One region of the Methylobacterium sp. P5_C11 genome, then DNA from elsewhere that is predicted to be linked to it. Evidence: predicted binding sites of a transcription regulator. Region 1 holds the regulator's gene; each other region holds the start of a gene.
What was found. The regulator PhoB, encoded in region 1, activates phosphate uptake and scavenging genes when phosphate is short. The targets are predictions, from matches to a motif close to TGTCATNNANCTGTCAT.

Region 1 (9,921 bases):
GACCGGACCTCAGCTCGCGTCATCCCCGCGTGGACTCGCGACGGTCCTCGGGCGTGGCCTCGGCCCGGTGCAGGCGGCTCAGCAGGACGAGCAGATGGCCCGGCAGGGGTCCGTCCGGCGCCGGACCGCCGAAGATGCGTTCGCGCGGACGGGAACGCACGGACGTGTCGTTGACGACCACGGGCCCCCGGGGGCCGGAACGCCTGGACTTGGTCACGCTGTACGCACCCTGCTCAATCGTGATTCACGTAAAAAGCTGGCAAAAACGTCGCTCGAAGCGGCAGGTTCCGCGGCAGCGCTGGATCATGTGGTTAACGCGCGAACAGTGTGCCGCATTCCTGGGCAGTGCCCGCTGCGATTCGCGCGACCTCATCTCACCACGTGCGGATGTCGCGGCGATCGGCCGACCGGCCTTCCGGGACGCCGCTCATGCCATCCGCCACCAGCACCGCCCAGACCGCGGCCGCAGCTGTCGTCACGATCGCGAAGGCGACGCTGATCAGGAGGGGCGAAAGCATGGCGGCCCGGTCGTCTGGAAAAACTGGCGCGCCGGTTCGCGATGAACGGCGCGCCTAGTTAAGGGTCTGGCCTTGGGGAAGCCGAGACTGTTTAAGCACGGGTGATGGCTCTGGACACTGATTTCGATCGACGCAATCGCAAGTATTGCCGGTTGTGTCCGACCGGCAACAAGGGGGCGCGCCGGGTCTCGGCCGCGCGGGTCCGCCCGCGGCGACCGGATTTTTTCGCCCCGCCCCCTGGGATGTGGCGCGCCCCGGCGTTACAGCCCGGTATCATGCTCGAAGGCCTGCCGCCCCACCGCCCGTCCCACGTCCTGCGCCTGCTGACCGACGAACGGTCGGCCCGGGCGATGACGGATCTGCTGGGCGAGATGTTCGATCCCATGGAGACCGCGGTCGCGGCCTTCGAGGACGAGGATGGCCGCACGTGGCGCCTCGAAGCGTATTTCGCCGACGCGCCCGACGAGGATTACGTCCGCGCGCTGATCCGGCCGGTGATCGGCGACGCGGCCGACGCCGCGGAGTTCCGCACGATCGCGGAGCAGGATTGGGTGCGCGCTTCGCTGGAGGGGCTGAAGCCGGTCCGCGCCGGGCGCTTCCTCGTGCACGGCTCCCACGACCGCGATGCCGTGCGGGCCAACGATCTGCCCATCGAGATCGAGGCGGCCCTGGCCTTCGGCACCGGCCATCACGGAACGACCCTGGGCTGCCTGCGGGCGCTGGTTGCCGAGTTGAAGCGCCGGCGCCCGGCTTATGTGCTCGATGTCGGCACCGGCACCGGGATCCTGGCCTTCGCGGCCGCCAAGGCTTTGCGGCAGCCGGTCGTGGCCGGCGACCTCGACGCCGAGGCCGTCCGCACGGCCCGGGAGAATGCCCGGGCCAACGGACTCGGCCCCTATCTCAAGCTCTACGAGGGGTCCGGGGTGCGCCATCGCCTCGCCCACCGGCCGCGCCATTTCGATCTGGTCTTCGCCAACATCCTCGCGCGGCCCCTGAGGCTGCTCGCGCCGACGCTGGCGCGGGTGGTCGCCACGGAGGGCGTGCTGGTTCTGTCTGGCCTGATCGCCCGGGACGTCCCGGGCGTCCTCGCGGCCTACCGCCTCCAGGACTTCGCCCTCGTGCGGCGCGGCGAGATCGAGGGCTGGGTCGCCCTCGTCCTGATGCGCGGCGGCGCGGCGCGTCGTCCGCGACGCTGAACCGCTCCGAACCGGCCGTGCGCCTGCGCGTTATCCGCGCATGAGCCGCACGTCGCCCCATAACCCACCCTCGGACCCCATCGCCGAGGGCGCCCGCGCCCGGGCGCAGGGCCGGCCGAAGGACGCCTGTCCCTATCCGGCGGGTTCGGCCGCCCGCAGGGCCTGGCTAGAAGGCTATGACGGCGCGCCGGACACTCCGGCGACGGGCGGCTGATCAGCGCGCGGTCCGCAATCGCCCGGGCCGATGCGGCCCGGGCGGTTCCCCGGTCGTCTCCGTCGGCAGTTCACCCCCTTCGGCCTGCGCCACCGGCGCGCCGAGGGCGGCCATCAAAATCCGCAGACCGTCGATCCACTCCTCGAGTTCCGCGAGCGAATCGAAACCGTCCCGGCGGACCACGGTCGCAGGTTCGATCGTCACGACGGCGTCGAAGCGGCCGTCGGGTCTGTCGCTGATCCGGTAGTAAACGCGGCGTGGCATGTCTGAGGAATAGGCCAAAACCCACGGCGTGATAAGATTGTTGACGATCTTTAACCACCGCAACGATGCGGTCCCTCGCGAAGGCGGGGTGTTGCGACGCGGGAGCGGCGGGCGCTAGGCTCGCGGCATGACCGAGACCAGCCCGCCACGGCCCCACGCCCGCTTCCAGAGCTTCGACGATCCGAGCCATCGGAAGGGGCCTGAGCGAATCGAGGCCCTGCGGACGGCGTTGCGCGAGAACGGGCTCGACGGCTTCGTCGTGCCGCGGGCCGACGAGCACCAGTCCGAATACGTTCCGGCCGATGCCGAGCGCCTGGCCTGGCTTACCGGCTTCACCGGTTCGGCCGGCACGGCCGTGATCCTGATGGAGACCGCGGCGCTGGTCGTCGACGGCCGCTATACCCTCCAGGCACCCGAGCAGGTCGATACCGGCGTGGTCGCGGTCGTGCCCCTGTCGGACTCGACGGCGGAGTCCTGGATCGGCGCCAACCTCAAGCGGGATCAGGTGCTCGGCTTCGATCCCTGGCTGCACACGCCGGACGGCTTGGCTCGGCTGGAGCGTGCGGCGACCCGTGCGGGCGGCGCGGTCCGGGCGGTGCCGAACCTCGTCGACGCGGTCTGGGCCGGCCGGCCGAGGCCGCCCGCCGGACCGGTGGTAATTCATCCGGATGCGCTCTCCGGCGAGACCGCCGCAGACAAGCTCGTCCGGATCCGCGCGTCCCTCGCCGAGGGAGGCTGCGACGCCTTGGTGATCTCGGACCCGCACAATCTCGCCTGGGCGTTCAACCTGCGCGGCTCCGATGTCGGCCACACCCCCCTGGCCCTCGGCTACGCGATCCTCCCCCGCGAAGGCAGGGCTCGGCTGTTCCTCGGCTCGCCGAACGTCGACCCGGCCCTGCGTGCGGCGCTCGCCCCCCTCGCCGAGATCCTGTCCCGGGCGGATCTGGACGATGGGCTGGGATCCCTGGCTGGCGTGCGGGTCCGCCTCGATGCGGCGACCGGCGCCGTGGCCCTGAAAGAGAAGATCGAGGCCGCCGGCGGAACCGCCGACATCGGCAAGGATCCGATCACCGGGATGAAGGCGGTCAAGAATGCCGCCGAGATCGCTGGTGCCCGCGCCGCCCATATCCGCGACGGGGCGAGCGTCGTGCGCTTCCTGGCGTGGCTCGACGGCGCGGCCGCCGCCGGCGGCCTCACCGAAATCGTCGCCGTCGAGGCGCTGGAGGATTTCCGCGCCGCGGGGGGCGACCTGCGGGAGGTCTCGTTCCCGACGATCTCGGGATCCGGGCCGAACGGCGCGATCGTCCATTACCGGGTGAGTCGCGCCACCGACCGCACGGTCCGGGCCGGCGAGCTGTTCCTGATCGATTCCGGGGCGCAATATCCGGACGGCACCACCGACATCACCCGCACGGTCGCGGTGGGCGCTCCGAGCGCGGAGATGCGCGACCGCTACACCCGGGTCCTGCAGGGCCACGTCGCCATCGCCCGGGCCGTGTTTCCGGTGGGCACGACCGGTGCCCAGATCGACGCCTTCGCCCGGGCACCGCTCTGGCGGGCGGGCCTCGACTTCGATCACGGCACCGGACACGGCGTCGGCGCCTTCCTGTCGGTGCACGAGGGGCCGCAGCGGATCGCCAAGACCGGCACGGTGGCGCTGGAACCCGGCATGATCCTGTCCAACGAGCCCGGCTACTACGCCCGCGGCGCCTACGGTATCCGGATCGAGAACCTCGTGCTGGTCGAGCCCCGCACCATCGCCGGCGGCGAGCGTCCGATGCTCGGCTTCGAGACGCTGACGCTCGCCCCGTACGACCGGCGGCTGATCTGGACGGACCTGCTCGACCCCGAGGAGCGCGCCTGGATCGACGCCTACCACGCCCGGGTGCGCGACACCCTGGCACACGGGTTGGACGCAGATACGCGCGACTGGCTGGAGCGCGCTACGGCGCCGCTGGAAGGGTGACGCACCGGCGCAGGACCCCGGTCGCAGGTCGTGGTAAGACCCGGCATCGTGAAAATGCCCGCCCTGGGCCGGACACGCCCCGCGTGAAACCGCGACCGCCCTGCGCGCGAAGGGACAGCATGATCCGCCGCCTCGCCATCCTGATCCTGGCCTGCACCGCGGGCCTCTCGGCCGCTGCCGCCCAAGGTCTCCCGCAGGGATTCCGCACGCCCCCCGACCTCGTCCGGTCGAGCCTCGTGGCCGAGCCCGCCGCGGTCGCCGGCGCGCAGCCTTTCACGCTGGCGGTGCGGATGCAGATCAAGCCCGGCTGGCACGTCTACTGGCGGAACCCGGGTGATTCCGGCCTGCCGCCGGAGGTCACCTGGACGCTGCCAGCGGGCTTCAACCCCGGGGCGATCCGGTGGCCCGCCCCGGAGCGCATCCCGATCGCGACGCTGATGAACTACGGCTACGAGGGCGAGGTGACGCTCCTCGTTCCGGTCACGCCGCCGCCGAGCCTCGACCCGGCGGATCCGGTGCAGATCCGGGCGAAGCTCACCTACCTCGTCTGCGAGACCGAATGTGTCCCCGGTTCGGCCGATCTGGCCCTCACCCTGCCGGTGGGCAAGGCCGACCCGGACCCGGCCAATGCGGCGCTGTTCGACCGTGCCCGGGCCGCCCTGCCCAAGCCGGCACTCTGGCCGCTCCGCGTGTCGAGCCAGGGTGACACCCTCCGGCTCGATTTCGCCGCGACCGGCCTCAGGCCGGATTCCATCCGGAACGCCGCGTACTTTCCCTATGCCGAGACGGCGATCGACAACGCCGCCGCGCAGGTGATGTCCGTCGACGAATCCGGCCTGCACCTCACCCTCGCCCGCAGCACTCCGGCCGATCCGGCGCCCGGCACGCTCCCCGGCGTCCTGACCCTCGACGAGCTGGGTGATTCCGGAACGCGACGCCTGGCCTTCGCGTATGGCGACGAGCCGGTGCTCCAGGCCGCCGCGGCCCCGGCGGCCTCGGCGGCGACCACACCGGCGGCGGCCACAACGGCGATCGGTCCCGATCTCGACGCCCTGACGATTGCGACGGCTGCCGCCTTCGCCTTCCTCGGCGGCCTGATCCTCAACCTGATGCCCTGCGTGTTCCCGGTGCTGTCGATCAAGGTGCTGAGCCTCGTCCGGCATGCCGGCGAGAGCCGGTCGCGGCTGCGCCTGCACGGCTTCGCCTACACGGCGGGCGTGGTGGGCAGTTTCCTGGCCCTCGCCGCCTTGCTGATCGCCCTGAAGGGCGGCGGCGCGGCCATCGGCTGGGGTTTCCAGCTGCAATCGCCCGCCGTGGTCGCGGGCCTCGCCTACCTGCTGTTCGCGATGGGCCTGAGCCTGTCGGGCGTCGTCCATGTCGGCGGCGGCCTCGCCGGGATCGGTGACGGCCTCGCCCGAAGGGCCGGCCTGAGCGGCTCGTTCTTCGCCGGCGTCCTCGCGACCCTCGTGGCGACGCCCTGCACGGCACCGTTCATGGGTTCCGCGGTGGGCTTCGCGCTGACCCAGAGCGCAGGGGTGGCGCTCGCCGTGTTCGCGAGCCTCGGCCTCGGCCTCGCCCTGCCGTTCCTGGTGCTGACGCTCTGGCCGCCGGCCCTGCGGGCGCTGCCGCGGCCGGGGGCCTGGATGGAGACCCTCAAGGAGATCCTGGCCTTCCCGGTCTACGCAACGGTGGCGTGGCTGATCTGGGTGCTGGCACAGCAGGTCGATCCCCAGGGTCTGCTGGCGGCACTGATCGGCCTCGTGCTGATCGGCTTCGCGGCCTGGGCCTGGGAGCACGGACGTGCCGGCGCGCCCACGGCCGGCCGGATCGCGCAGTCCGCCGCGGCCCTCGCGCTGCTCGCCGGGGCCGCCCTCGCGGTGACCCTGCCGCGGGACCGCATCGCGCCGTCGGCGCAGGCCGCCGACGGGGTCGAGCCGTTCACCCAGGCACGCCTCGCCGCCCTGATCGATGCGCACCGCCCGGTCTTCGTGGACATGACCGCCGCCTGGTGCATCACCTGCGCGGTGAACGAGGCGACCTCGCTCAACACCAAGGCCGTACGCTCCGCGATGGCCGAGCGCGGTGTGACCTACATGAAGGGCGACTGGACCAATCAGAACCCCGAGATCACCCGCCTCCTGGAGAAGCACGGGCGCAGCGGCGTGCCGCTCTACCTGCTCTACAGCGGCACCGGGGAGCCCCAGGTGCTGCCGCAGATCCTGACCGAGGGCACGGTCCTCGCGGCGCTGGAGGCGGTGCCGGCCGCGTCGGGCCGGAGCGCGGCGCTGGCCCGCTGAGGCTTTGAGGGGCCTAGCCCGCTCGAAGATCCGCGCGCCCGTCCCGCCGTCTTTGCGAGCGGAGCGAAGCAACCCAGCAGCGCCACGCTCACAGGCGTCCCGATGCCCTGGGTCACTTCGCTGCGCTCGTGATGACGGAACGGCCGGAGCGATGTCCTATCCGGACAGCCCGTGGGGCCGCCTCAGGCTTCGAGGGAGAAGGTCTCGTCGAAGGCGTAGCCGGAGCCGCGCACCGTCCGGATCGGGTCCGCTTGGCGCGGCCCGTTCAGGGCCTTGCGCAGGCGCCCGACATGCACGTCTACGGTCCGCTCGTCGATGTAGACGTCGTGACCCCAGACCCCGTCGAGCAGCTGCTCCCGGGAGAAGACCCGGCCCGGCGCCAGCATCAGGAATTCCAGCAGCCGGAACTCGGTCGGACCGAGATGCAACTCCTCGCCGCCGCGGCGGACGCGGTGGCCGGTGCGGTCGAGCTCCAGGTCGCCCGCCGCCAGACGGTCCGAAACGTGGGCGGGCTTGGCCCGGCGCAGAAGCGCACGGATCCGGGCGAGCAGTTCCGGTACCGAGAACGGCTTGACGATATAGTCGTCGGCCCCCGTGCCGAGCCCCCGGATCCGGTCACCCTCCTCGCCGCGGGCGGTGAGCATGATCACCGGCAGGCGCTCGGTCTCCCGGCGCGCCCGGATCCGGCGGCACAGCTCGATCCCTGAGAGGCCCGGCAGCATCCAGTCGAGCAGGACGAGGTCCGGGATCCGCTCCGCCAGCAGCAATTCGGCGTCGTCGCCGCGGGCAGCCGTGTCAACCAGGAAGCCTTCCGCCTCGAGATTGTAGCGCAGCAGCGTGGTCAGCGCCTCCTCGTCCTCGACGATCAGGACTTGCATGCTCACGTTTGATGACCCGTTCTACCAGCGGCCCCGCGGATGGTGCAGGAGGCACCGCTCCGCCTCAATCCGTACGCACGGCCTCTCTGGCGGCACCCCACAGGAGACGGCGCCCCCAGCCGCGGCGTACGGCCCGATTCCGGGTGCTCACGGAGCCTGGACACCGTCCACCGTCACGTAGTTCGAGGCATCGTTCTTCGGCCTGTCGCCCGCCAGGGTCTCGCCCGTGGCGAGGTAATGGATCGTCTCGGCGATGTTGGTGGTGTGATCGCCGATGCGCTCGACGTTCTTGGCGCAGAACAGGAGATGCGTGCAGAACGAGATGTTGCGCGGATCTTCCATCATGTAGGTCAGGAGTTCGCGGAACAGGGAATTGTACAGGGCGTCGATCTCGCCGTCGCGCTCCCAGACGTCGTGCGCTGCCTCGATGTCCCGGCTCGCATAGGCGTCGAGGACGTCCTTGAGCTGACCCTCGGCGAGGTCGCTCATGTGGCGCACGCCCAGAACGATCTTCTGTGCCGGCGCCTGATCGGAGATCGCCACCACCCGCTTGGCGACGTTCTTGGCGAGGTCGCCGATCCGCTCGAGATCGCCGGAGACGCGGATCGCCGAGATGGTCTCGCGCAGGTCGATCGCCAGGGGCTGGCGCCGGGCGATGAGCAGCACCGCGCGTTCCTCGATGTCCCGCTGGAGGGCGTCGAGGCGCTTGTCGGCCAGGATCACCGCCTGCGCGAGGGTGTCGTCCCGGCGCACGAGGGCGTCGGTCGCCTCCGCGGTCATCTTCTCGGCCACGCCGCCCATCTCCGAGATCGAGCGACGCAGGTTCTCCAAGTCGGTATCGTAGGAGGTGACGATATGGCCGGGCATGGTGGATCCTTCGATGGTGTCCCGGGGGCGGCGCTCCGGGGGGCGGACGGCGATCCGCCGGCAGACCCCGGAGGTGGAGCGGCGGTGCCCGGGGCCGGAGGGTTCGGGCAGGCTAGCCGAAGCGGCCGGTGATGTAGTCCTGCGTGCGCCGCTCCGTCGGGTTCATGAACATCCGGTTGGTCGGGCCGAACTCGACCAGCTGGCCCAGATACATGAAGGCGGTGAACTGCGAGATGCGCGCCGCCTGCTGCATGTTGTGGGTGACGATCACGATGGTGAACTCGTCGCGCAGCTGCTCGATCAACTCCTCGATGCGGCCGGTGGAGATCGGGTCGAGGGCCGAGGTCGGCTCGTCGAACAGGATCACCTCCGGGCGCTGCGCCACCGTGCGGGCGATGCACAGGCGCTGCTGCTGTCCGCCCGACAGGCCGGTGCCCTGCTGCTTCAGCTTGTCCTTCACCTCGTCCCACAGGGCGGCCTTGCGCAGGGATTCCTCGATCCGGCCGTCCAGCTCGGATTTCGGCAGCTTCTCGTAGAGGCGCAAGCCGAAGGCGACGTTGTCGTAGATCGACATCGGGAACGGCGTCGGCTTCTGGAACACCATGCCGATGCGCGAGCGCAACTCGTTCAAATCGACGGAGGGGCTGAGGATGTTCTCGCCGTCCAGCAGAATCTCGCCCTCGGCCCGCTGCTCCGGGTAGAGGCTGTAGATCCGGTTGAAGCAGCGCAGAAGGGTGGACTTGCCGCAGCCGGACGGCCCGATCAGCGCCGTGACCTGCCGGTCGTGGAAGTTGATGTTGACGTCCTTCAGTCCGTGGAAGCTCCCGTAGTAGAAGTTCAGGCCCTTGACGGCGATCCGTACAGGCCCGCCCTCTTCGGCGCGATTGCGGTTCAGATCGACCGTGGGGATCGCGGAGGCGGCGTTCATCGTCGTGTCCTCGAAGGGGGTCTCAGCGCGTGGGCTGCGGCTTGATCACGAGGCGCGCGATGATCGACAGCGCCAGGATCGTCGCGGTGATGAGGAGCGCGCCCGCCCAGGCGAGGCCCTGCCAGTTCGGGTAGGGCGAGAGGGCGAACTGGTAGATCATCACCGGCAGGTTCGCGACGCCGCCCATCAGGTTGGCGGAGAACCAGGAATTGTTGTTGAGGGCGGTGAACAGGAGCGGCGCGGTCTCGCCGGCGATGCGCGCCAGCGCCAGGATGATCCCGGTGACGATGCCGGCGGACGCCGCCCGCCAGGTCACGCTGACGATCACCGTCGAGGGTGGTGCGCCGAGGGCCGCGCCCGCCTCCCGCAGGGTGCCGGGGACAAGGCGCAGCATGTCCTCGGTGGTGCGCACGATCACCGGGACGGCGATGATGGCGAGGGCCACGCCGCCGGCCCAGCCCGAATAGGTCCCCATCGGCCGCACCATCAGCGTGTAGACGAACAGGCCGATCAGGATCGACGGCGCCGAGAGCAGGATGTCGTTGAGGAAGCGGATCAGCGCCGCGAGCTTCGAGCCGCGTCCGTACTCGGCCAGGAAGGTCCCCGCCATGACGCCCACCGGGGTGGCGATCAGGATGCCGATCCCGGTCAGCACGAGGCTCCCGAGGATGGCGTTGGCGATGCCGCCACCCTCGGAGCCGGGACCCGGGGTGGGGCTGGTGAACAGGGTCGGCGTGAAGCCGCGCACGCCCTGGACGATCAGCATCACCAGGATCGAGCCCAGGACCAGGGC
Region 2 (9,921 bases), on a different contig from region 1:
ATCGGCAGAGAACTCCGCGACCACCGACCGGGCGATGCCGGCGATCAGCGCCGGCTCGCCGCCCTCGCGGACTTGATCCCCGGCCGCATACCAGTTCCAGCAGCGCTGCGGATTGGCCGACGGGGGCTGTTCCGGGTAGACGACCAGGAAGGTCTGCGCCTCGGCCAGGGCGTTCATCCGCGTGCCGGCGGCGAAGTCGTCGGGGTTCTGGGTGCAGCCGTGCAGCATCACGATGACGGGCAGGGCCTGACCCCGATAGCCGCTCGGGACGTAGACCTTGTAGCGCCGGCTCCCGGCAGCCTCCGCGAAGACACGATCCTCGAACCGCGCCCCGTGCGGGATCTCCACGGCGCTGCCCCGACCCGCCGGGACGGGATTCGGCATGCGCGCGCGCAGCGCCTGCATCAGCGCCGACAGGTCCGGGCCTGCCGCCGGCTCCGCGCCGCCGCCCTGGTCCGGCGCCGTCCAGGCTCCCCCGGCGACCGTCGGTGCCTCCATGTCGAGGGTCGGCCCGTCGGGACTCACGGCGTCCGGCCGGTCGGCCATGCTGCGCCGGGCCTCGGTCCATTGCGCGAAGGCGGCTTCCTGGGCTCGGCGGAACCGCGCCATCGCGTCCTGCATCCGGGCGGCACGGTCGCCGGCCCCGGCCCCCGCCGCGGTCGCTGCCGCCGCGGCGTCGAAGGCAGGAGGGGCGAAGGTACGGGGATCGAAGTTCGGCATGCCGAACGCCGCAGGGTCGAGCTTCGACGGGTCGAACTTGGGGAAGCGGAACATGGGGTGATCCTTGTGCGGCGTCGTTCGGACGGCGTGTTCGCGCAAGCGGCGCGAACGGTCAGACGGTGCGGTCGGCGAGGGCCGCCTTGACGGCGGGGCTCGCCTGGAGGGCACCCAGTACCTCCACGGAGGCGATGGCGGCCCGGGCCAGTTCGGGCGTGACGTCGATGGCGATCGTGGCGAGGCCCAGGACCTGGATGTGCAGGGGCGAGCCGGCATCCCGGGCCGCCTCCAGCTCCGCGCGGGAGACGTGCAGGACCCCCAGCCGGAGCTGGCGCCGCGCCACCGATTGCCGGAGCGCCTCCTCCTGGCGGTCGAGCTGGTTGCGCACGGCCGTGCGGATGAAGTCGGCCCTGTTGGCGTAAAAACCGTCGCGGACCATCAGATCGACGCGCCCGAGATCGACGAAGCCGAGATTGACCGTGATCTTCTCGCTGTCCGGCACCTTCGGACGGAGGTCGCGACTGGCGTCGGTCATCGTGATACCTGCTCTTGGCCATCCGGTTGGATGGTCTATAGATGGAGACGCGCAAGGTCGGCGCAAGATGCAGGGCGCGCCGACGGGTATCACGGCCCTGCGATCCGGCCTGGACGGACGTGTTTCGAAGGGCGTCGCCAGGGCAGGCGGATCGGGGCGTCGCCGGATCGCCGCCACTGCCGTCATCGCCGGCGCAGCGACCCGACCCGGGGCCGTGCGACGTCGGAAAGCGCGGCGTCACGGGATGACGCCGCTTCGCCCGCAGGCACGGGCCTGCGGGCGCATGTCCGTCCCACGGATGCCGGCGCGCCGCGAGGGCGCGCGGTGCCCGGGATCGGCCTGGATGCGCCGGCTGGAGGCGATCGGGTGGCCGACGGACCCGGCCATCGTGCCGGAGCCGGATTCGACAGCTTGCGCGCGCCGAGCGGTGCGGAGGGCCTCCTTCCGAAGACCGGCCGCCTTCGTTCGGATCGCTGCGCCCGGTCCCGGCGATGACGCCGCGGCCCGGACGCGGATCCGACGATCAGCCGGCGCCGATCCCCCGGCCCTTCAGGCTCTCGCCGATCTCGTCCAGGGCCGTAGAATCGTCGATCGTCGCCGGCATCGTCCAGGGCTCGTGGTCGGCGATGCGCTTCATCGTGGCCCGCAGGATCTTGCCCGAGCGGGTCTTGGGCAGCCGCGGCACGGTGAGGGCGAGCTTGAAGGCCGCCACCGGGCCGATCTCGTCGCGCACCTTGGCGACGAGTTCCCGCTCGATCGCCTCGGTGGGCCGGTCGACGCCGGCCTTGAGCACCACGAAGCCGCAGGGCACCTCGCCCTTGAGCGCGTCGCGGATGCCGATGACCGCGCATTCGGCGACATCCGGGTGGCCCGCCAGCACCGCCTCCATGCCGCCGGTGGACAGCCTGTGGCCCGCCACGTTGATGATGTCGTCGGTCCGCCCGAGCACCGTGATGTAGCCGTCCTGATCGATCACCCCGGCATCCGAGGTGTCGTAGTAACCCGGGAAGGTGGCGAGATAGCTCGACCGCATGCGGTCGTCCGACCCCCAGAGGGTCGGCAGGCAGCCGGGCGGCAGGGGCAGCCGGATCGCGATGGTGCCCATCGTGCCGGCCGGGACGGGCTTGCCGCCCTCGTCCAGCACCTCGACCCGGTAGCCCGGCATCGGCACGCAGGTGCTGCCGTGCTTCACCGGCAGGAGGCCGAGACCCATCGGATTTCCGGCGATGGGCCAGCCGGTCTCGGTCTGCCACCAATGGTCGATCACCGGCCTGTCCAGCACGCGCTCGGCCCAGGCGACCGAGTCGGGGTCGGCGCGTTCGCCGGCCAGGAACAGGCTGCGGAAGGCGGAGAGGTCGTAGTCGGCGATCCGGGCGCCGGCGGAATCCTCCTTCTTGATCGCCCGCAGGGCCGTCGGCGCGGTGAACAGGCACGCCACCCCGTACTCGGCGACGACCCGCCAGAAGGCGCCGGCATCGGGTGTGCCCACCGGCTTGCCCTCGTACAGCACCGTCGTGCAGCCGTGGAGCAGCGGCGCGTAGACGATGTAGGAGTGGCCGACCACCCAGCCGATGTCGGAGGCGCAGAAATAGGTCTCGCCGGGCTGGACGCCGTAGAGGTTCGGCATCGACCACGCGAGGGCGACGAGGTAGCCGCCGGTGTCGCGGACCACGCCCTTCGGCTTCCCCGTCGTGCCCGAGGTGTAGAGGATGTAGAGCGGGTCGGTGGCGGCGACCGGCACGCACGCCGCCTCGGCGCCCGCCGCCCTGGCGGCCGCGACACTCTCCGCCCAGTCGTGGTCCCGCTCCGGCAGGAGGGTCGCGGCGGCCTGCGGGCGCTGCAGGATCAGGCAGGCCTCGGGCTTGTGGCGGGAGGCGGCGATGGCCGCATCGAGCAGCGGCTTGTAGGCGACCACCCGGTTCGGCTCGATGCCGCAGGAGGCGGCGAGCACCACCTTCGGCGCCGCGTCCTCGATCCGCACCGCGAGCTCGTTGGCCGCGAAGCCGCCGAACACGACCGAATGGACCGCGCCGAGCCGGGCGCAGGCCAGCATGCCGAACAGCGCCTCGGGCACCATCGGCATGTAGAGGATCACCCGGTCGCCCTTGCCGACGCCGAGCCCGGCGAGCACGCTGGCCAGCACCGCCACCTCGTCGCGCAGCGCCCGGTAGGTGATGCTGCGCTTGGTCCCGGTGACGGGCGAATCGTAGTGGATCGCCACCTGCTCCGCCCGTGCCCCCGCGGCGTGGCGGTCGACGGCGTTGTGGCAGGCGTTGAGGGACCCGTCCGGGAACCAGCGGCCGTAGGGGCCGGATTCCGGCGCGAAGGCCTGGGCGGGCGCCCGCGTCCAGTCCAGGGCTCGGGCGGCAGCGAGCCAGAACGCCTCCGGATCGCGAAGGGCCGATTCGTAGGTCTCGGGATAGCGGCCTGGAAGGCTGGCGGTCGTCATCGGCTCGGCGTTTCCTCACGGGCCGCTCTCCGGCGGTCGGAGCAGATTAGCCCATTCTCGCGCCGGGGCGAGGGCTGGCCGGGGTCCAGCCCGCGACGCCCGCGCCTGCGCCGTCCGGTCCGGCGGCGGAGCCCCACGCGGCCCGGCTACGAACCGGCGACGCGTGGAGCATGGAAAGTCGCGGGACTTGGAATGAGACGGGCTGGATAAGGTGCGGACCATGGAAAAACCGCCGCATCGGGGGCTCCCGTTGCGGCGGCTGTCAGAGTGGGTCTGCTAACGTGGCTGACGGATCCGCGGCTCAGTGCAGCGTGTCGTTGCCGGCCTGGAGCCTGTTGATCTCGTCCTTGAGGAGGAGTTTCCGTCGCTTCAGCTCGGCGATATGGAGGTCGTTCGCCGAAGGCCTGTGGATCGCTTCGTGAATCTCACGCTCGAGGGCTTCGTGCTTCCGGGCGAGCTGGTTCAGATGCGTCTGCAGCGACATGAGCCGAATCTCCTGTCATCGTTTCGACACGTCGAGATTGGCACAGGATGCCGGACCTGTCGAAGCGTTTTCTGCTGCTAAGTCTGACGAATGCTTACCGCGCCGGCTTGTCCGGGGCGGGGCCGTGCCGCATGCTCTTGGACGATGAATGCGCGGGCCATGAACGTCCCGGGCGATGAACGGTCTTCGGATCCGCAGGTGACGATGGCGGAAGAGTCGAGTGAGAGCGCGCAGTCGGACCTCCTCGGCGAGCTGGCCCGCCTGCGGGAGGAGCACCGGGACCTCGACAGCGCCATCGAGGCGCTGGAGCGCAGCGTCGCCGGGGACCAGCTCCAGATCCAGCGGCTGAAGAAGCGCAAGCTGACCCTGCGGGATCGGATCCGCCACGTCGAGGACATGGTCACGCCGGACATCATCGCCTGATGCCGGTGGACGCTTCCGGTGTCCGCCTTGCCGCGGACCCGCGCCGCCTGTAAGCGCCCTCTTTTGCCGGGATCAACGATGGTGTCGCCTCCGGTCGCGATCATCATGGGAAGCCAGTCCGACTGGGCGACCATGCGGCATGCCGCCGAGACGCTCGACGCCCTCGGCGTGCCCTACGATGCGCGGATCGTGTCGGCCCACCGCACCCCCGACCGGCTCGTGGCCTTCGCCAAGGGCGCGGTCGCGGCCGGTCTCAAGGTCGTGATCGCGGGTGCGGGCGGTGCCGCGCACCTGCCCGGCATGGCGGCTGCGATGACCCGTCTGCCGGTCTTCGGCGTGCCGGTGGAGTCGAAGGCCCTGTCCGGCCAGGACAGCCTGCTCTCCATCGTCCAGATGCCGGCCGGAATCCCGGTGGGGACCCTGGCGATCGGCCGGGCCGGGGCCATCAACGCCGCCCTGCTCGCCGTCTCGGTCCTGGCGCTGTCAGACGCGGGACTGGCGGAGCGCCTGGAGGCGTGGCGCGCGGCCCAGACCGCCTCGGTGGCCGAACGGCCGGTGACGGAAGAGAACGCGTGACGGACAGGATCCTCGGCCCCGGCTCCACCCTCGGCATCGTCGGCGGCGGGCAACTCGGGCGCATGATCGCGCTCGCTGCGGCCGATTACGGCCTCAAGGTGCACGTCTACGCCCCCGACGCGGACAGCCCCGCCTTCGACGTGGCCGCACGGACCACCTGCGCGGCCTACGACGATCCCGAGGCGCTCGCGGCCTTCGCCCGCAGCGTCGACGTCGTGACCTACGAGTTCGAGAACATCCCGCACGCCACCGCCGACATCCTGGCGCGGCACGCCCCCCTGCACCCCAACGCGCGGGCGCTGTCCACCACGCAGGATCGCCTCACCGAGAAGGAATTCGTCAACGGCCTCGGCATCCCGACCGCGCCGTTCCGGGCGGTGGACGCGCCCGACGACCTCGACCGGGCGATCGAGGTGATCGGCCTGCCGGCGGTGCTCAAGACCCGGCGCTTCGGCTATGACGGCAAGGGTCAGCGCATCCTGCGCGAGCGGGCCGAGGGTGACCGCAACGCGCTGTTCGCCGAGTTCGGCGGCGCGCCGCTGATCCTGGAGGGCTTCGTGCCGTTCGAGCGCGAGGTCTCGGTGGTGGGCGCCCGCGCCCGCGACGGCAGCTTCGCGGCCTTCGACCTGTGCGAGAACGAGCACCGCGACCACATCCTGGCGCTGACCCGGGTGCCGGCCCCCGGCCTCGCCCCTGAGACCGGCCGCGCGGCCCTCGACATCGCCCGGCGCATCGCCGACGCCCTGGACTATGTCGGCGTCCTCGCCGTGGAGATGTTCCTGGTGCGGGAGGACGGGGCGGAGCGGCTCGTCGTCAACGAGATCGCACCCCGGGTGCACAATTCCGGCCACTGGACCAGAGAGGGGGCGCTGACCTCGCAATTCGCCCAGCACGTCCGCGCCGTCTGCGGCTGGCCCCTGGGCGATGCCGCCCGCGTCGGCGGCCTGCCGGTGGAGATGCGCAACCTGATCGGTGCCCAGGCCGACGACTGGCACGCCCTGCTGGCCGAGCCCGGCGCCCATCTGCACCTCTACGGCAAGGGCGAGGCCCGTCCCGGCCGCAAGATGGGTCACGTGACGCGCCTCGGCACCTGCCCGACCGGTTCCTGAGGCTTCGAGGGCACACTCGCGCCGCCGCGTGGCGGCCGCGAGCCCGGACTCGGCGCCGGGGCCCGTCGAGCCATACCTTCGCCACATCCCGCCGCTTCCACCACGTCGTGGTCGGTTCCGAAGCCTGTCGATCGAGTCCGCCCGCATCGCCTGAGTCCCGTCGGGACCGGCGGCGGCCGGATCACGAGGCGGCGCTTCTTAAGCCGGCCTTCACCGTGATGCGCGACGGTACCCCGGATTCGGGTGTGCCCGGCGCGGCGCGCGGGCTCTTGGACTGAGAGGGGCGGGGCGGGCACGCGGCAGGCGGGCTGCGCCTCGGGGAGAGTGGGGCGATGATCGTACGCAACGGGCTGGCGCGGAAGTCGGCACTGATCGGCGCGGCCGCGCTTTCGGCCGCGGCCCTGGCGGGGTGTGAGACCGTGGGGAGCGCCGCCGGCGCGCGGCAATACGCCGTGCTGGAGACGGACACCACGGGCGCCACCAACGTGAACATCGCCTCGCTGACCGAGGTGGTTCAGCGCAACCCGAACGATGCGGCCGCCTACAACACCCGCGGGGCCGCCTATGCCCGCGCCGGCCAGTTCAACGACGCCATCGCCGACTTCACCAAGGCGATCCAGATCGATCCGAACTCGGCCTCGGCCTACAACAACCGGGCGCTCGCCAGCCGTCAGGTCGGCCGCGACGGCCCCGCGCTGCAGGACTTCACCAAGGCGATCGGCATCGATCCGAATTACGGCCCCGCTTATATCGGCCGCGCCAATGTCGAGCGCGCCCAGGGCAACCTCGACCAGGCGCTGAACGACCTCAACGTCGCGATCCGGCTGATGCCGGAATCGGCCGAGGCCTACCATGCTCGCGGCCTCGTGAAGCAGAAGCAGGGTCAGGAGACCCAGGCGATCGCCGATTTCGACGCCGCCATCGACCGCGACCCCTTCAAGTCCGCGCCCTACGCGGCCCGCGGCCAGAGCCTGATCGCCACGAACCAGTACCCGAAGGCGATCGAGGACTACAACGCGGCCCTCAACGTCAACAACAAGGACGCGACCTCCTGGGCCTACCGCGGCCTCGCCTACGAGAAGTCGGGGCAGCGCAAGGAGGCGCTGGAGAACTACCAGCGCGCCGCCGTGATCGATCCCAACAATTCCGTCGCCCGCGCCGGTCTCGGCCGCGTCCAGGGCGGTGTGGGCTCGCTGTTCAACTGATCCCGGCTCCCCGTTCGGCGCCCGCACCCTGAGAGACCCGCATCGGCGAGTCTCGAAGGCGGGCTCCAATCACGACGCTGTCCGGAAGCCTCGTCGGTGGCTTCCGCGTCGCTCCGGCGCCCCAGGACGAGGCCGCGAACGGGCGTGCCCGCCCTTCAGGCCGCCAGAAGCCCGTTCGCGTCCTGCGTGATCCGGCGCAGGTGATGGGCGGTGTCGCCGAGCTGGTACTCGATCATGGCGAGCCGCTTGAAGTGGTGGGCGCCGATGTATTCGAGCGTCATGCCGATGCCGCCGTGGAGCTGCACCGCCTCCTGGCCGACGTAGCGGCAGGCCTTGTTGATCTGCACCTTCACGGCCGAGAGGGCCGCGGCCCGGGCCGGCGCATCCGGCGCAGCGACCATCATGGCGGCGTAGAGCGCCATCGAGCGGGCCTGCTCCAGCTGGATCAGCATGTCCACCGCCCGGTGCTGCAGCGCCTGGAACGAGCCGACGCTGACGCCGAACTGCTTGCGGGTCTTGAGGTATTCCACGGTCAGTTTGTGGAGCGCGTCCATGGAGCCGACCGCCTCGGCGGCCAGCGCCGCGATCCCGTGCTCGACCACCCGCTCCAGGAGCGGCAGGCCGCCCTCGGGATCGCCGAGGGCCGCGTCGCCGGGGAGCTGCACGTCCGAGAACGACACTTCCGCGGCCCGGCCGCCATCCTGGGTCGGGTAGGCCTCGACCGCGACCCCCGCGGCGTCGGTGGGGACCAGGAACAGGCCGATGCCGTGCGCGTCGCGCCGCTCCCCGGACACGCGGGCGGAGACCACCATCAGGCCGGCCGCGTCGGCGTTGGGCACGACGCTCTTGGCGCCGCTGAGCACGAAGCCGTCGCCGGAGCGCCGGGCTGTGGTGGCCACGTCCGCGAGGTCGTAGCGGGACTGGCGCTCGGTGTGGGCCAGGGTCAGGCGCAGGGTTCCGGAGACGAGGTCCGGGACCAGGCGCGCCTTCTGCGCTGCGCTGCCGCCGAGCCGCAGGGCCGTCGAGCCCAGTACGAGGCTCGCCAGAAGCGGCTCGACCACGAGATTGCGGCCCACCGCCTCCATGACCAGCATGGTCTCGACCGGGCCGCCGCCGAGGCCGCCCTCCTCCTCGGAGAAGGGCAGGCCGGCGACGCCGAGTTCGGCGAAGGCCGCCCAGCCCTCTGCGGGGAAGCCCAGGGGCGCCTTGAGCCGCGCCTGCCGGCTCTCCAGGGACGGGTAGAGGTCGGCGGCCAGCCGCTCGACGCTGTCGCGCAGGAGCGACTGGTCCTCGTTCAGGTCGAAATCCATGGTGTCCTCAGGTCTTTCCCTCCCCCGCAGAGGGGGGAGGGAGATCCGGTTTCGATCACTGCGTCTTTGATGGTGCGTCAGCGCGGGGGGCGGCTCACAACCCCAGAATGCCCTTGGCGATGACGTTGTGCTGGATCTCGTTCGAGCCGCCGTAGATCGAGACCTTGCGGTTGTTGAAGTAGCTCGGCGCCGCCGCATCCACCCAGTCGAAGCCGCCGGGCAGGTTGTTGGCCCCGGCCCCGCGCGCGGGCGCCGCGAGGGCGAAGGGCCCGGCGAGTTCCACCAGCAGCTCGGTCGCCGCCTGCTGGAGCTGCGAGCCGCGGATCTTGAGCAGGGAGGAGGCCGGGTCCGGCTCCACCGAATCCGCCCGGCCCTGCTTGGCCGCCACCCGCATCTGGGTGATCTCCAGGGCCTTCAGCTCGACCTCGACCTCCGCCACGCGGGACCGGAAGGCGGGATCGTCCCACATCGTGCCCGGACCGGCCGGCATCTCCCGGGCGAGACGCTTGATGCGGGCGATCCGCTCCTTGGTGAGGCCGATCCGGGCGATGCCGGTGCGCTCGTTGGCGAGCAGGAATTTCGCGTAGTCCCAGCCCTTGTTCTCTTCGCCGACGAGGTTCTCGACCGGTACGCGCACGGAGTCGAAGAAGACCTCGTTGACCTCGTGCCGACCCTCCAGGGTCAGGATCGGGCGCACGGTGATGCCGGGCGTCTTCATGTCGATCAGCAGGAACGAGATGCCGCGCTGCTTCTTCGCCTCGAAATCGGTGCGGACCAGACAGAAGATCCAGTCGGCGTGCTGGCCGAGGGTCGTCCAGGTCTTCTGGCCGTCGACGACGTAGTGGTCGCCGTCGCGCACCGCCTTGGTCTTCAGCGAGGCGAGGTCGGAGCCGGCGCCGGGCTCGGAGAAACCCTGGCACCACCAATCGTCGAGGTTGGCGGCGCGCGGCAGGAAGCGCTCCTTCTGGTCCTGCCGCCCGAAGGTCGCGAGCACCGGGCCGAACATGTAGCAGTTGAACTGCTGGGGCAGCGGCACCGCCGCCTGGAACAGCTCCTCCGTGTAGATGTAGCGCTGGATCGGGGTCCAATCCCGGCCGCCCCATTCCTGCGGCC
Region 3 (9,921 bases), on a different contig from region 1:
CCAATGGATGGACAGCGCCGCGAGCCCCTCGCGGGCCTGACGGATTCCACGCGGAGCGCAATGCCCGATTCTCTCACCGACGACGCCGTATCGGCCCTGATGCCGGAACTGCGCGCCGTGATGCGCGACGCTGCCGACATCGCGCGGCCGTTCTTCCGGCTCGGCGGTCAGACCTCGGCCCGCATCTGGTCGAAGGCCGGCGGCTCGCCGGTGACGGAGGCCGACGTCGCGGTGGATGCCTTCCTGAAAGTGCGTCTGAGCGCCCTCGTGCCGCGGGCGGCCTGGCTCTCGGAGGAGACCGCCGACGATCCGGCGCGCCTGCGCCACGACCTCGTCTGGATCGTCGATCCGATCGACGGAACGCGGGCCTTCCTCTCGGGTCACCCGGACTGGTCGATCGCGGTGGCGCTCCTGTCCGCCGGCGAGCCGCTGATCGGTTTTGTGCACGCCCCGGTGGGCGATGCAGATTACGAAGCGGTGCGCGGACGCGGTGCGACGCGGAACGGGGAGCCGATCCGCGTCGATGCCCGGCAAAGCCTCGCAGGCGCCCGCGTCACCGGGCCGAAGCCGATGCTCGACCGCTTGGCACAGGGTGCGGCGCCCGATCCGGATTTCGAGGTGATCCAACGCATCCCGTCTCTGGCCTTGCGGCTTGCCCGCGTGGCCGACGGGACGGTCGATGTCGGGATGATTTCCGGCAATGCCCGCGATTGGGACCTCGCCGCGGCCGACCTCGTTCTGCGCGAGGCCGGCGGGATCGTGTGCGATTTCGGCGGTGCGGCGACCCCTTACAACCGCGCCGATCCGGTTCACGGCGAGTTGCTCGCCGCGCCGGTGGCTCTGCGCGACCCCGTCCTGGCGGCCTGGGGCCGCTGAGGACGCGTAGATGGGAATGGCGGTGGCCTCAGGCCGCCGCAGCCTCGCGCAGCTTCACCGCGGCGGGCGTCAGCCCGAGCCGATCGGCGAGATGCCAGTGCAGTTCCCGTGGGGAGTGGTAGTTGTAGGATCGGTCGATCAGGTCGCTGACATCGATCCCGGTCTGATTTGCGGTCTTGGCCCGTGCCAGAGTGCCGACCCGAAAGGTGGGCGCATCGGTGACGGGGGAGCGGACGCCGCGGCGCCGCGTGAACTCGAATAACATGAACTGACTTTTCTTCTCTGCCCGGACGTTGGCTCCGCCCGGCGTCGTTTCTGGGATATTGCCTCCGACGCGACCTGCCCCGGACTGTCTCGCCCGGGATGGCAGCGTCGGAAGGGGGAACCGCATCAGGCGGCCGCTTCAGGCTTCCCCCCAAGACCCCGGTCGCGCACGCTGGCGCTGAGGGGGGCGTCGGGAGGGACGCCGTCAGATCCCTGAGGCGGTCAGGCCGCCTGCAGGTTGCCGGCAGCGTCCTTGCCGCTGCGCTTGTCCGTGAGGATCTCGTAGGTGACCCGCTGACCTTCGATCAGGTTGCGCATCCCGGCGCGCTCGACAGCCGAGATGTGCACGAACACGTCCTTGCCGCCGTCATCGGGCTGGATGAAACCGTAGCCCTTGGTCTCATTGAACCACTTTACAGTGCCGGTATTCACGTAGTTTACCTCGTTCGTCCATAGGCCATCCGCGCGCCACGAGGGCCGCGTGATGCATCACGGTCTTTCTGGATTTGGCCAGTGCGGCGGGGCGCGAGTCGCTGAACCTTGAACGGCGTCAGCCTCGGTGGGTAAGCCCCCCGAGGAGCTATTTAAGCGCTGGCTGCGGCCGCAACAAGGCATGTGTGGCCCATCATGGTCGCCGCGGACCGGCATCGGAACGTTGAACGCGCGCGCCGCCCCCTGTGTTTTTGGGCATCCGCGATGCATATACGGAATGCGCTCAAGCAGTTAGGGCGCGTGGCTCTGGACGATACATGGCAGGCATCTCGGTCTCGCTGGACGGTGCGAACATCCAGCTGTCTTTCCAGAAGGACGATCAGGCGACGGCGGTGGTGATGGATGCCCGCGCCGCTCGTGCGCTGGTGCGCGCCGTCGGGCAGCTCCTTACGGCGATCGACGACACGGACGAGCCGGATGTGGCCGACGAGATGGGCGACGAGGAGGTCGCCATGCTCGACGTGACGTCGTCCGCGATCGAGATCGGGACCGACGACGAGGGCCAGGCCGTGGTCGCCCTCCAGGCTGGAGCCCTGCCGCCCTTCCAGCTTCGCCTGACGGACGAAGAGGCCCGCCATGTGGTGACGAGCCTCTCCGAAATCCTCAACGCACCGCGTGACGTCCGCACCTCGCACGGCGGCCACTGACGGCGGCAGGTCACATGCGGGTGCCCGGATCCGTCGGCGTCCCGGGGAAGATGTCGGGCTCCGAGCCGGGGCCGCCTGGTTCGCCGATGCCGGGATCGTTCACCGGGTAGGGCGTGCGTGGTCCGGTCGGGCCGATGTCGGGCTCCTCCTCGGGAATGGGCGGGGGCGGCGGCAGATCGCCGGGCGTGGGCTCGGGAAGGCCGGGATTGGCCATGGCACGACTCCTGATGGTCCGGGATGGTCACCAACGGACGGCGTTCCTTCGGGGTTCCGATCCCGTTTCCCGCCACGGACGGGCGGCTCAGGGCCGCAGGAACGGAGACAGCCGCCCTCCGTTAGCCGGGCAAATCCCCACCCGGAGGACAACCATGCCCAACATCCGCCAAGCCAAGATCCTGATTCTCGCCACGGACGGTTTCGAAGAGAGCGAACTGACCGTTCCGCAGGCCAAACTGTCCCAGGCCGGCGCGACGGTCACTGTGGCCGCCCCGCAATCCCGTCAGAGCACGGGCACGATCCGAGGCTGGGACAAGACCGACTGGGGCAAGGAGGTCGCGGTCGATACCGATCTTGAGCAGGTCGACCCGTCGGCCTACGACGCGCTGGTTCTACCGGGCGGCCAGATCAATCCGGACAAGCTGCGCCTCGAGCCGAAGGCGCTCGCGGTGATCAGGAGCTTTCTCACCTCCGGCAAGGTCGTGGCCGCGATCTGCCATGCCCCCTGGCTGCTGATCGAGACAGGCGCGGCCAAGGGCCGCGACCTGACGTCGTTCGGTTCGATCCGCACTGACGTGATCAATGCGGGCGGCCGCTGGCACGACAAGGCGGTCGTGACCGACGACGGCATCGTCACGAGCCGCAATCCCGGCGACCTGGATGCCTTCTGCGCGAAGGTGATCGAGGAGATCCAGGAAGGCGGCCACGGCGCCCGGCAGCTGGCGGCCTGAGCCCGGCACGGCGCGGCGCGGCCGCGGTGCGGTCACATCCGCTCAGCCGCGGCCGCGCTCGCCGGTGATTTCCAGCACGGTGTATCCTCGGATCGAGCGTCCGTACTCGTCCGCGCCCTCGACGGTCACGCGGTGGGCGCCGGGCGCGAGGTCGTCCGGAAGACGGGCTGTCCAGATATGGGTCGAGGGCGTGGCCTTGACCCAGCTCTTCTTCGTCTCCGGATAGCGTTCGAACAGTTCGTTGACGAAGGGGTCCGGCCGCCGGGTGCGCATCATGGGTCGAGGCGCCGCCTCGCCGATCCGAAAGGCGAGACTGGTGCGCGGTCCGCCGTCGAACACGTTGACCACGAGCGTCGTGTCGGCCAGCGCCTCCTGCGGCACCGGCGGCCGCAGGCCTTGCAGGGGCCGGGTCCACCGGACCACCTCCGGCGCGCCGGCCCGCAACTCGCTCTCGAACAGGATCCGCATCGTCTCGTCCGGCTGACCCTGCGCGGCGACGTAGCGCGTCGTGTAGTCGGTGCCGCGGATCGACAGGACATGGAAGCCGTTCGGCGTGCCGTCGCGGCTGTCGGCCGAGGGGATCCCCGTGCGGGTATCCGGACCACTCCACCACGAGCCCGAGACCGCGGTCAGGACGTGATGATGGTGTCCGTCCGCCGGGTAGTGATGCTCGGTGGTGTGGGTGTGGCCGGCGAGGCTCAGCACCTTGCGGCCGGCGAGCAGATCGAGGAGCGCGGCGCGGTCGGTGGTCGTGTTGCGGGGATCGTCCGGCGCGGTGTCGGTGTGCAGCGGGATGTGCATGGCGAGGACGATCAGGTCGTCCCTGGGAATCTCGGCCACGAGGTTCTGCAGGAAGGCCAGGCTGCGCTCGCCGACCCGGCCCCGATAGGTGTTGGCGCCGACCGGCACCGGCGGCCCAAGCCACTCGACGTTGTCGAGCATCACGAACCACGCCCGCCCATGCCGGAACGCGAAGGTCGGCGCACCGAAAACCCGCTTCCAGGTCTCGCGGCTGTAATGGGCGTCGGGCGCCTGCATGTTGAGGTCGTGATTGCCCGGCAGGCTGTACCAGGGCAGGCTGATACGTCCGATGATCCGGTTGGAGCGGCCGTAGAGCGACAGATCGTCGAACAACACGTCGCCGGTCGTCAGCCCGAACGCCGCCGGGATCGCCATGGCGCGGGCGACCGCCGTATCCCGGACGTGGTCGAGTTCGAGCCGGCTCTCGGGTTGGGGGTCGGTGAACAGCAGCACGTCGAAGTCGGCCGGCTCGACGACGCGGGTCAGGGTGAAGTCGATCGAGGTCGGAAGCGGGCCGGTGGGCGCGATCCCACGATAGCGCAGATCCAGTTCCGCGGGCGTGCCGCCCGGCTGGTGGATGTAGGAATGGCGCGGCACGTTGTCGGCGTCGCGCGGCAGGGCGTAGCCCGGCGGCTTGATCACGAAGACGGTCCCGTCGCCGGGCATCGGCAGGCGGTAGCGGCCCCGATCGTCCGTGCGCACGACCTCGCGGCCGTTGGACACCAGCACGCCCGGCAGCGGCGTCCGATCCACGCCGGCCGCATCGATCCCGAACACGATACCGGTGGCCTCCGCAGCCTCCTGGGCGGACGCACGGCCGGCGACGAGGCCGAGGGCGGCCGCGCCCGCCATGGTGTCCCGGCGGGTGAGGCCTCCGGACTGGGAATCGCGCGCCATGATCGGCTCCTGCACGGCTTCGACACACATCGCCCCATGCCGCGTCGGCGACCGGGGCGAACCTGGAGCGGCCAAGCAGACGGAGTTGACCGTCGGATGACAGCAGGGCCGCAAACGCGCGAGGCCCGCATCTCGCCGGAGATGCGGGCCTCGATAAGGGTCCTCGATGGTGCCGACCGGCTAGGAGACCCGGCGCGGCCGCGGACCGGTCACTCCTCGTCGCCGGGCTCGAAGGATTGCGGCATCGGCTCGGCGCTCGCCACCGGAGTCGGCGCGCCGATGGTCGAGGGGACGTTCACGCCGTCGCGCTTGTAGATGTCGTCGCGGAACTGGACGACGCCGTCCGGGGTCGACCAGGCGGTGATGTAGGTCCAGTAGACCGGGACAGGCTGGGCGATGTTGGCGTCGATGCGCTTGCCGCTCTCGATCGCCTCCTCGACCTGCTGACGGCCCCAGCCGGGCGTGTCCTTCAGAAGCCACGTGATGTACTCGCGCACGTTCTGCACGCGCACGCAGCCCGAGGAGATGAAGCGGAAATCGTCACCGAACACGCCCTTGGTGTTCGTATCGTGCATGAACACGCCGTATGGATTCGGGATGTTGATGCGGACGATGCCCATCGAGTTGAAGTCTGCGCCCGAATCCTGCCGGTAGGTGTAGCGGGTGCCCTCGTCCGAGAACCAGTTCACCGACTTCGGCGAGACCTCGGAGCCGTTCGACAGGATCCGGATCTTGTTGTCCGTGAGGTAGTTCGGATCCTTCTGCATCTTCGGGATCAGGTCCTTCTTCACGATGGAAGCCGGGACCGTCCAGGTCGGGTTGAAATTGATCTGCGTCGCCTTGGTGTTCATGATCGGCGACTGGCGGTCGATCTTGCCCACGCCGGCGGCGTGGAGCGTGACGACCTGACCGTTCTCGACGGTCTCGACCAGGGCCGCCGGGATGTTGGTGATCACGAAGCGCCGTCCGAGGTCACCCGAGTAGGAGCGCAGGCGCACGACGTTCGTCTCGAGCTGGCGCAGGCGCACCTCGGCGGGCACGTTCATGGCCTGCTGGGTCGCGAGGCTCATGGTGCCGGTCTGGCTGAGACCGTGGCGGGCCTGGAAGCGCTTCACGCCGGCCGCGACGTAGGAATCGTACACGCCGGAGCCGCCGGCGGCCGGGTCGAGGTCGCCGGTGACGATCAGGCGCTGGCGGATGGCGGCCACGGCCGGTCCGCGGGAGCCGATCCGCAGATGGTCGGCGCCGGAAACCTGCTTCCAGCCGCCGCGGGAGACGATGTCCTTGTAGCGCTCGGCCATCTGCTCGGTGGCCGCCACGGTCTGGGGCGAGAGGATCGGCACCGTCTCGCGCTGCACCTGCATGCCGGCGGGCGACGCGTAGTCCTGCGCCCATTCGGCCTGGGCGTAACCGCCCTGGTCGCGGGCTTCGGCGGCGCCGAGGCCCAGCGCGCTGAGTGCCGCGACACTCACGAGGGTGGTGAACCGGTTGGGTGCCTTCATGCGCATCGGTCGCTGGCTCTGGTCCGGAGTTCGTTAGAAGAGTGTGGCGGGAGCGGTCGTCTCGGTCGCCACGGTGTCGGTCTGGCGTTAAGACTCCCTATCGAAGGGGCCGGATTGTGGCATCGCGGTGCGGCAGCGCACGCCGCGCTCGGGTGCGGCACCCCGGCAACAGCCAGGACCATTCGGGTGTGGCAGGGAAGCCATAGCGGTCCGAGCCGGCCGACGCGCGGGAGCACCATGGGATCGGGCTCGTCCACTTGGCAGCGCCATGACGGATCCGCCGCGGCATCCCTGCGTGCGGCGATCGCCGTGCTGGCCCTCTACGCCTTCGTGCTACAGGCTTTCCTCGGCGGCCTGATGCCGGTTCCGGCCGCGGCCGACGGGCTGTGCGCCCAGCATGCCGCGAGCGATGCCGAGCCCGGCAAGACCCTGCCCCATGGCCACGGCGACTGCTGCACGGCGGCGCAGGCCACCGGGGCGGCGCTCCCGGCGCGGCCGGCTCCCGCCGTCCTCGCGTGGGATCCCGAGGCGGCGTTCCAACCAAATTGGACCATGCCCGACCGGCGCCGAGCCCGCGCGCCACCCGACGGCCTTGCGGCACCGCGAGGCCCACCCGCCGCCTGAGCGATCACGTTTCCTCGGATCACTCAGGACGGATGCATTCCCATGAAGACCCTTGTCTCGGCCGCCATCGGCCTCGGCCTGCTCGCCTCCGCGGCGCAGGCTCACGCAGTCCTGGAACGCAAGCAGGCGAGCCCCGGCGCGGCGTATCGCGGCGTCGTCCAGATCATGCATGGTTGCGGCGGCAAGCCGACCACGCGGGTGAGCGTCACCATTCCGGAAGGGCTGATCGGCGCCAAGCCGATGCCGAAGCCGGGCTGGACGCTGGCGACGACGCGGGGCGCCTATGCCAGGACCTACACGACCCACCACGGCACCGCCTCGGAGGGGGTGACCGCGATCACCTGGAGCGGCGGCTCCCTGCCGGACGACCAGGTCGACGAGTTCACGTTCCTTGCGCAGGTCGCCGACACGTTCGAGCCGGGCGCGACGGTCTATGTTCCGGTGCAGCAGGATTGCTCGGAAGGCAGCCACTCCTGGACCGACGTGCCGAAGCCCGGCCAGGACGCCCATGACCTGAAGGCGGCGGCCCCCGCCTTCCGCATCGTCCAGGCCGCGCAGATGGGCGGGGCGATGGCGGCTCCCGCAGGCACGGCGTCCGTGAAGGCCGGCGATCTGACCATCGAGACGCCCTGGCTCCGCGCCACGCCGAACGGCGCCAAGGTCGCGGGCGGATACGTGCGCATCACGAATACCGGGAGCGTGCCCGACACGCTCACGGGCGCAACGGTGCCCTTTGCCAAGAGCAGCGACATCCACGCCATGTCGATGGAGGGCGGCGTCATGAAGATGGCGCCGGTCTCGAACGGCCTGACGATCAAGCCCGGCGAGACCGTGGAGCTGAAGCCCGGCGGCTACCACCTGATGTTCGAAGACCTCACCGCCGCGCCAAAGGCCGGCGAGACCGTCTCGGGGACGCTGACCTTCCAGCGGGCCGGCTCCGTGCCAGTAACCTTCGCGGTGGCGCCGATCGGTGCCGCTGCCCCGGGCGGCCCGCACCAGCACTAGCGGTCCCCCGGGCGCGGGCCGGCGGACATGGACGGGACGATCGCACGAAGCCGGGCCGCCGGGGCGCCGGGCTCTCGCGGCTGCGCGGATGCCCGGCCCGCCGCCGCTCGGGCATCGCGCCTGACCCAGGCGATAGGGCGCAGCGTCTTGCCGAGCCGATCGACCCGGCCGGGGCGCGAGAACCAGCCGCGGAATTCGGGAGACTCTAGGATCCGTCGCGCGTGCGATCCCGCCCTGTCGTCCGGCCTTGGAACGGCGTCCGTCGCGCTGCGGACGCGGACCCTCGCACGGATCGTCGCCGTCCTCGCCCTGTACGCCCTCGCCCTCCAGGGCATCCTGGGCGGCATGGCCGCGGCCGCCGTCGGGCCGGACCACGTCCGCTGCGTCACCACACCCGACCCGGAAGGTGCGGCGGCGGCCGGCAAACACCTGCCGGTCCCGGGCACCCTGGCCTGCTGCGTGGCGTGCCACGTCGCCGGCCCCGCCGCCCTGCCCCCGCGGGCACCCGCCACAACCGGGCCGGTCGCCCGCCCGACCCTCATCACGCGGCAGCGGCCGCGACGCATCGCCCGCCCGCGGGCGCCGCCGCGCCACGGTCTCGGAGCCCGCGCCCCACCCGTCGTCTGATCGATCGCAGTCCCCATCCGATCTCCAGACACGGACCCCAATTCATGCCCCCCCTGCTCCGGGCCGGCCGCCGCGCCGCGCTCTCCCTCTTCGCCTGCACGGCGCCGGCCGCCGCCCAGACCCAGACATCGCCCGCTGCGGCCGTCACGCTCTCCGAACTGAGCGTCGTCGGCGACGCGACACCCGGGGACGCGCGACCGGGCGAAGCCCGCGGCTCGCTCTCCGTGCCGAGCGTCGACCGTCAGCGGGCGGACCTTTCACAAACCGTCGGCGCCGTGGCGTTCGTGGACGCCGCGACGCTCCAGGACCGCTACGCCAACACCATCCGGGACGTGCTCAAGGACGTGCCCGGCGTGTACGTGCAGGAACGCTACGGCCAGGAACTGCGCCTCTCGGTCCGCGGCTCGGGCATCGCCCGCGCCTTCCACCTGCGTGGCATCGAACTGCTGCAGGACGGGATCCCGCTCAACCTCGCGGACGGGAGCGGCGACTTCTATCAGGTCGACCCGCTCGCCCTGCGTTCGGTGGAGGTCTACAAGGGCGGCAACGCCCTCACCTTCGGGGCGACGACGCTCGGCGGGGCCGTCAACGCCGTCACGCCCACGGCCTACACGGCGCTCGCACCGAACATCCTGCGGGTCGACGGCGGCAGCTTCGGCACGATCCGCGAGCAGGCGCAGATGTCCCGCATCGACGGGCCGCTCGACGTCATGGTCAACGCGACGCTGACCAATTCCGACGGGTTCCGCGCCCACGAGGCCCAGGCGACGAAGAACTTCAACGCCAATATCGGCTACCGGATCGCCCCCGACATCGAGACCCGCTTCTATCTCGGCACCTACCTCACCGACCAGAAGCTGCCCGGCACCCTGACGCTGGGACAGAGCCTCATCACCCCGACGCTGGCCAACCCCACGGCCATCACGGGCAACCAGTCCCGCAAGGTCGAGACCGAGCGGATCGCCAACCGCACGTCGTTCCTCCTCGATGTCGGCAAGCTCGACGTCGACACCTGGGCGATCCACAAGAGCCTCTACCACCCGATCTTCCAGGCGATCGACCAGGACGGCTGGACCTACGGGATCAGCCCGCACTGGGCTGGCACCTTCGATCTCGGTGGGTTCCGCGACGACGTCGTGCTCGGGCTGCGCGCCTTCGCGGGCCAGAACTCGGCTCTGCAATTCGTCAATGTCCGCGGACAGCGGGGCGCGCAGACGCTCAACTCCCTCCAGAGCGCCT

Region 2: ACXJKQ_RS09590 (YdcH family protein) is a predicted target of PhoB. The motif match lies at 4,199-4,215, and genes of this name have one in related genera.
Region 3: ACXJKQ_RS05640 (calcineurin-like phosphoesterase C-terminal domain-containing protein) is a predicted target of PhoB. The motif match lies at 5,010-5,026, and genes of this name have one in related genera.

What each region holds. Positions count from the first base shown of each region.
Region 1 is NZ_JBFULS010000007.1:63,884-73,804, forward strand. Features, by position in the region: gene ACXJKQ_RS06320 (hypothetical protein) at 20-160, opposite strand; gene ACXJKQ_RS06325 (hypothetical protein) at 375-518, opposite strand; gene ACXJKQ_RS06330 (50S ribosomal protein L11 methyltransferase) at 794-1,714, shown strand; gene rmf (ribosome modulation factor) at 1,755-1,928, shown strand; gene ACXJKQ_RS06340 (hypothetical protein) at 1,929-2,255, opposite strand; gene ACXJKQ_RS06345 (aminopeptidase P family protein) at 2,320-4,158, shown strand; gene ACXJKQ_RS06350 (protein-disulfide reductase DsbD family protein) at 4,278-6,455, shown strand; gene phoB (phosphate regulon transcriptional regulator PhoB) at 6,638-7,333, opposite strand; gene phoU (phosphate signaling complex protein PhoU) at 7,481-8,200, opposite strand; gene pstB (phosphate ABC transporter ATP-binding protein PstB) at 8,313-9,128, opposite strand; gene pstA (phosphate ABC transporter permease PstA) at 9,151-9,921, opposite strand, start outside.
Region 2 is NZ_JBFULS010000013.1:29,203-39,123, forward strand. Features, by position in the region: gene ACXJKQ_RS09575 (extracellular catalytic domain type 1 short-chain-length polyhydroxyalkanoate depolymerase) at 1-621, opposite strand, end outside; gene ACXJKQ_RS09580 (CopG family transcriptional regulator) at 833-1,252, opposite strand; gene ACXJKQ_RS09585 (propionyl-CoA synthetase) at 1,776-3,701, opposite strand; gene ACXJKQ_RS09590 (YdcH family protein) at 4,003-4,185, opposite strand; gene ACXJKQ_RS09595 (YdcH family protein) at 4,390-4,608, shown strand; gene purE (5-(carboxyamino)imidazole ribonucleotide mutase) at 4,687-5,184, shown strand; gene ACXJKQ_RS09605 (5-(carboxyamino)imidazole ribonucleotide synthase) at 5,181-6,293, shown strand; gene ACXJKQ_RS09610 (tetratricopeptide repeat protein) at 6,626-7,498, shown strand; gene ACXJKQ_RS09615 (acyl-CoA dehydrogenase family protein) at 7,654-8,808, opposite strand; gene ACXJKQ_RS09620 (acyl-CoA dehydrogenase family protein) at 8,903-9,921, opposite strand, start outside.
Region 3 is NZ_JBFULS010000006.1:78,886-88,806, reverse strand. Features, by position in the region: gene ACXJKQ_RS05670 (inositol monophosphatase family protein) at 61-876, shown strand; gene ACXJKQ_RS05665 (AsnC family transcriptional regulator) at 905-1,141, opposite strand; gene ACXJKQ_RS05660 (cold-shock protein) at 1,363-1,572, opposite strand; gene ACXJKQ_RS05655 (hypothetical protein) at 1,890-2,279, shown strand; gene ACXJKQ_RS05650 (hypothetical protein) at 2,290-2,493, opposite strand; gene ACXJKQ_RS05645 (type 1 glutamine amidotransferase domain-containing protein) at 2,648-3,226, shown strand; gene ACXJKQ_RS05640 (calcineurin-like phosphoesterase C-terminal domain-containing protein) at 3,269-4,924, opposite strand; gene ACXJKQ_RS05635 (L,D-transpeptidase family protein) at 5,134-6,432, opposite strand; gene ACXJKQ_RS05630 (hypothetical protein) at 6,664-7,050, shown strand; gene ACXJKQ_RS05625 (DUF1775 domain-containing protein) at 7,093-8,055, shown strand; gene ACXJKQ_RS05620 (hypothetical protein) at 8,203-8,682, shown strand; gene ACXJKQ_RS05615 (TonB-dependent receptor family protein) at 8,727-9,921, shown strand, end outside.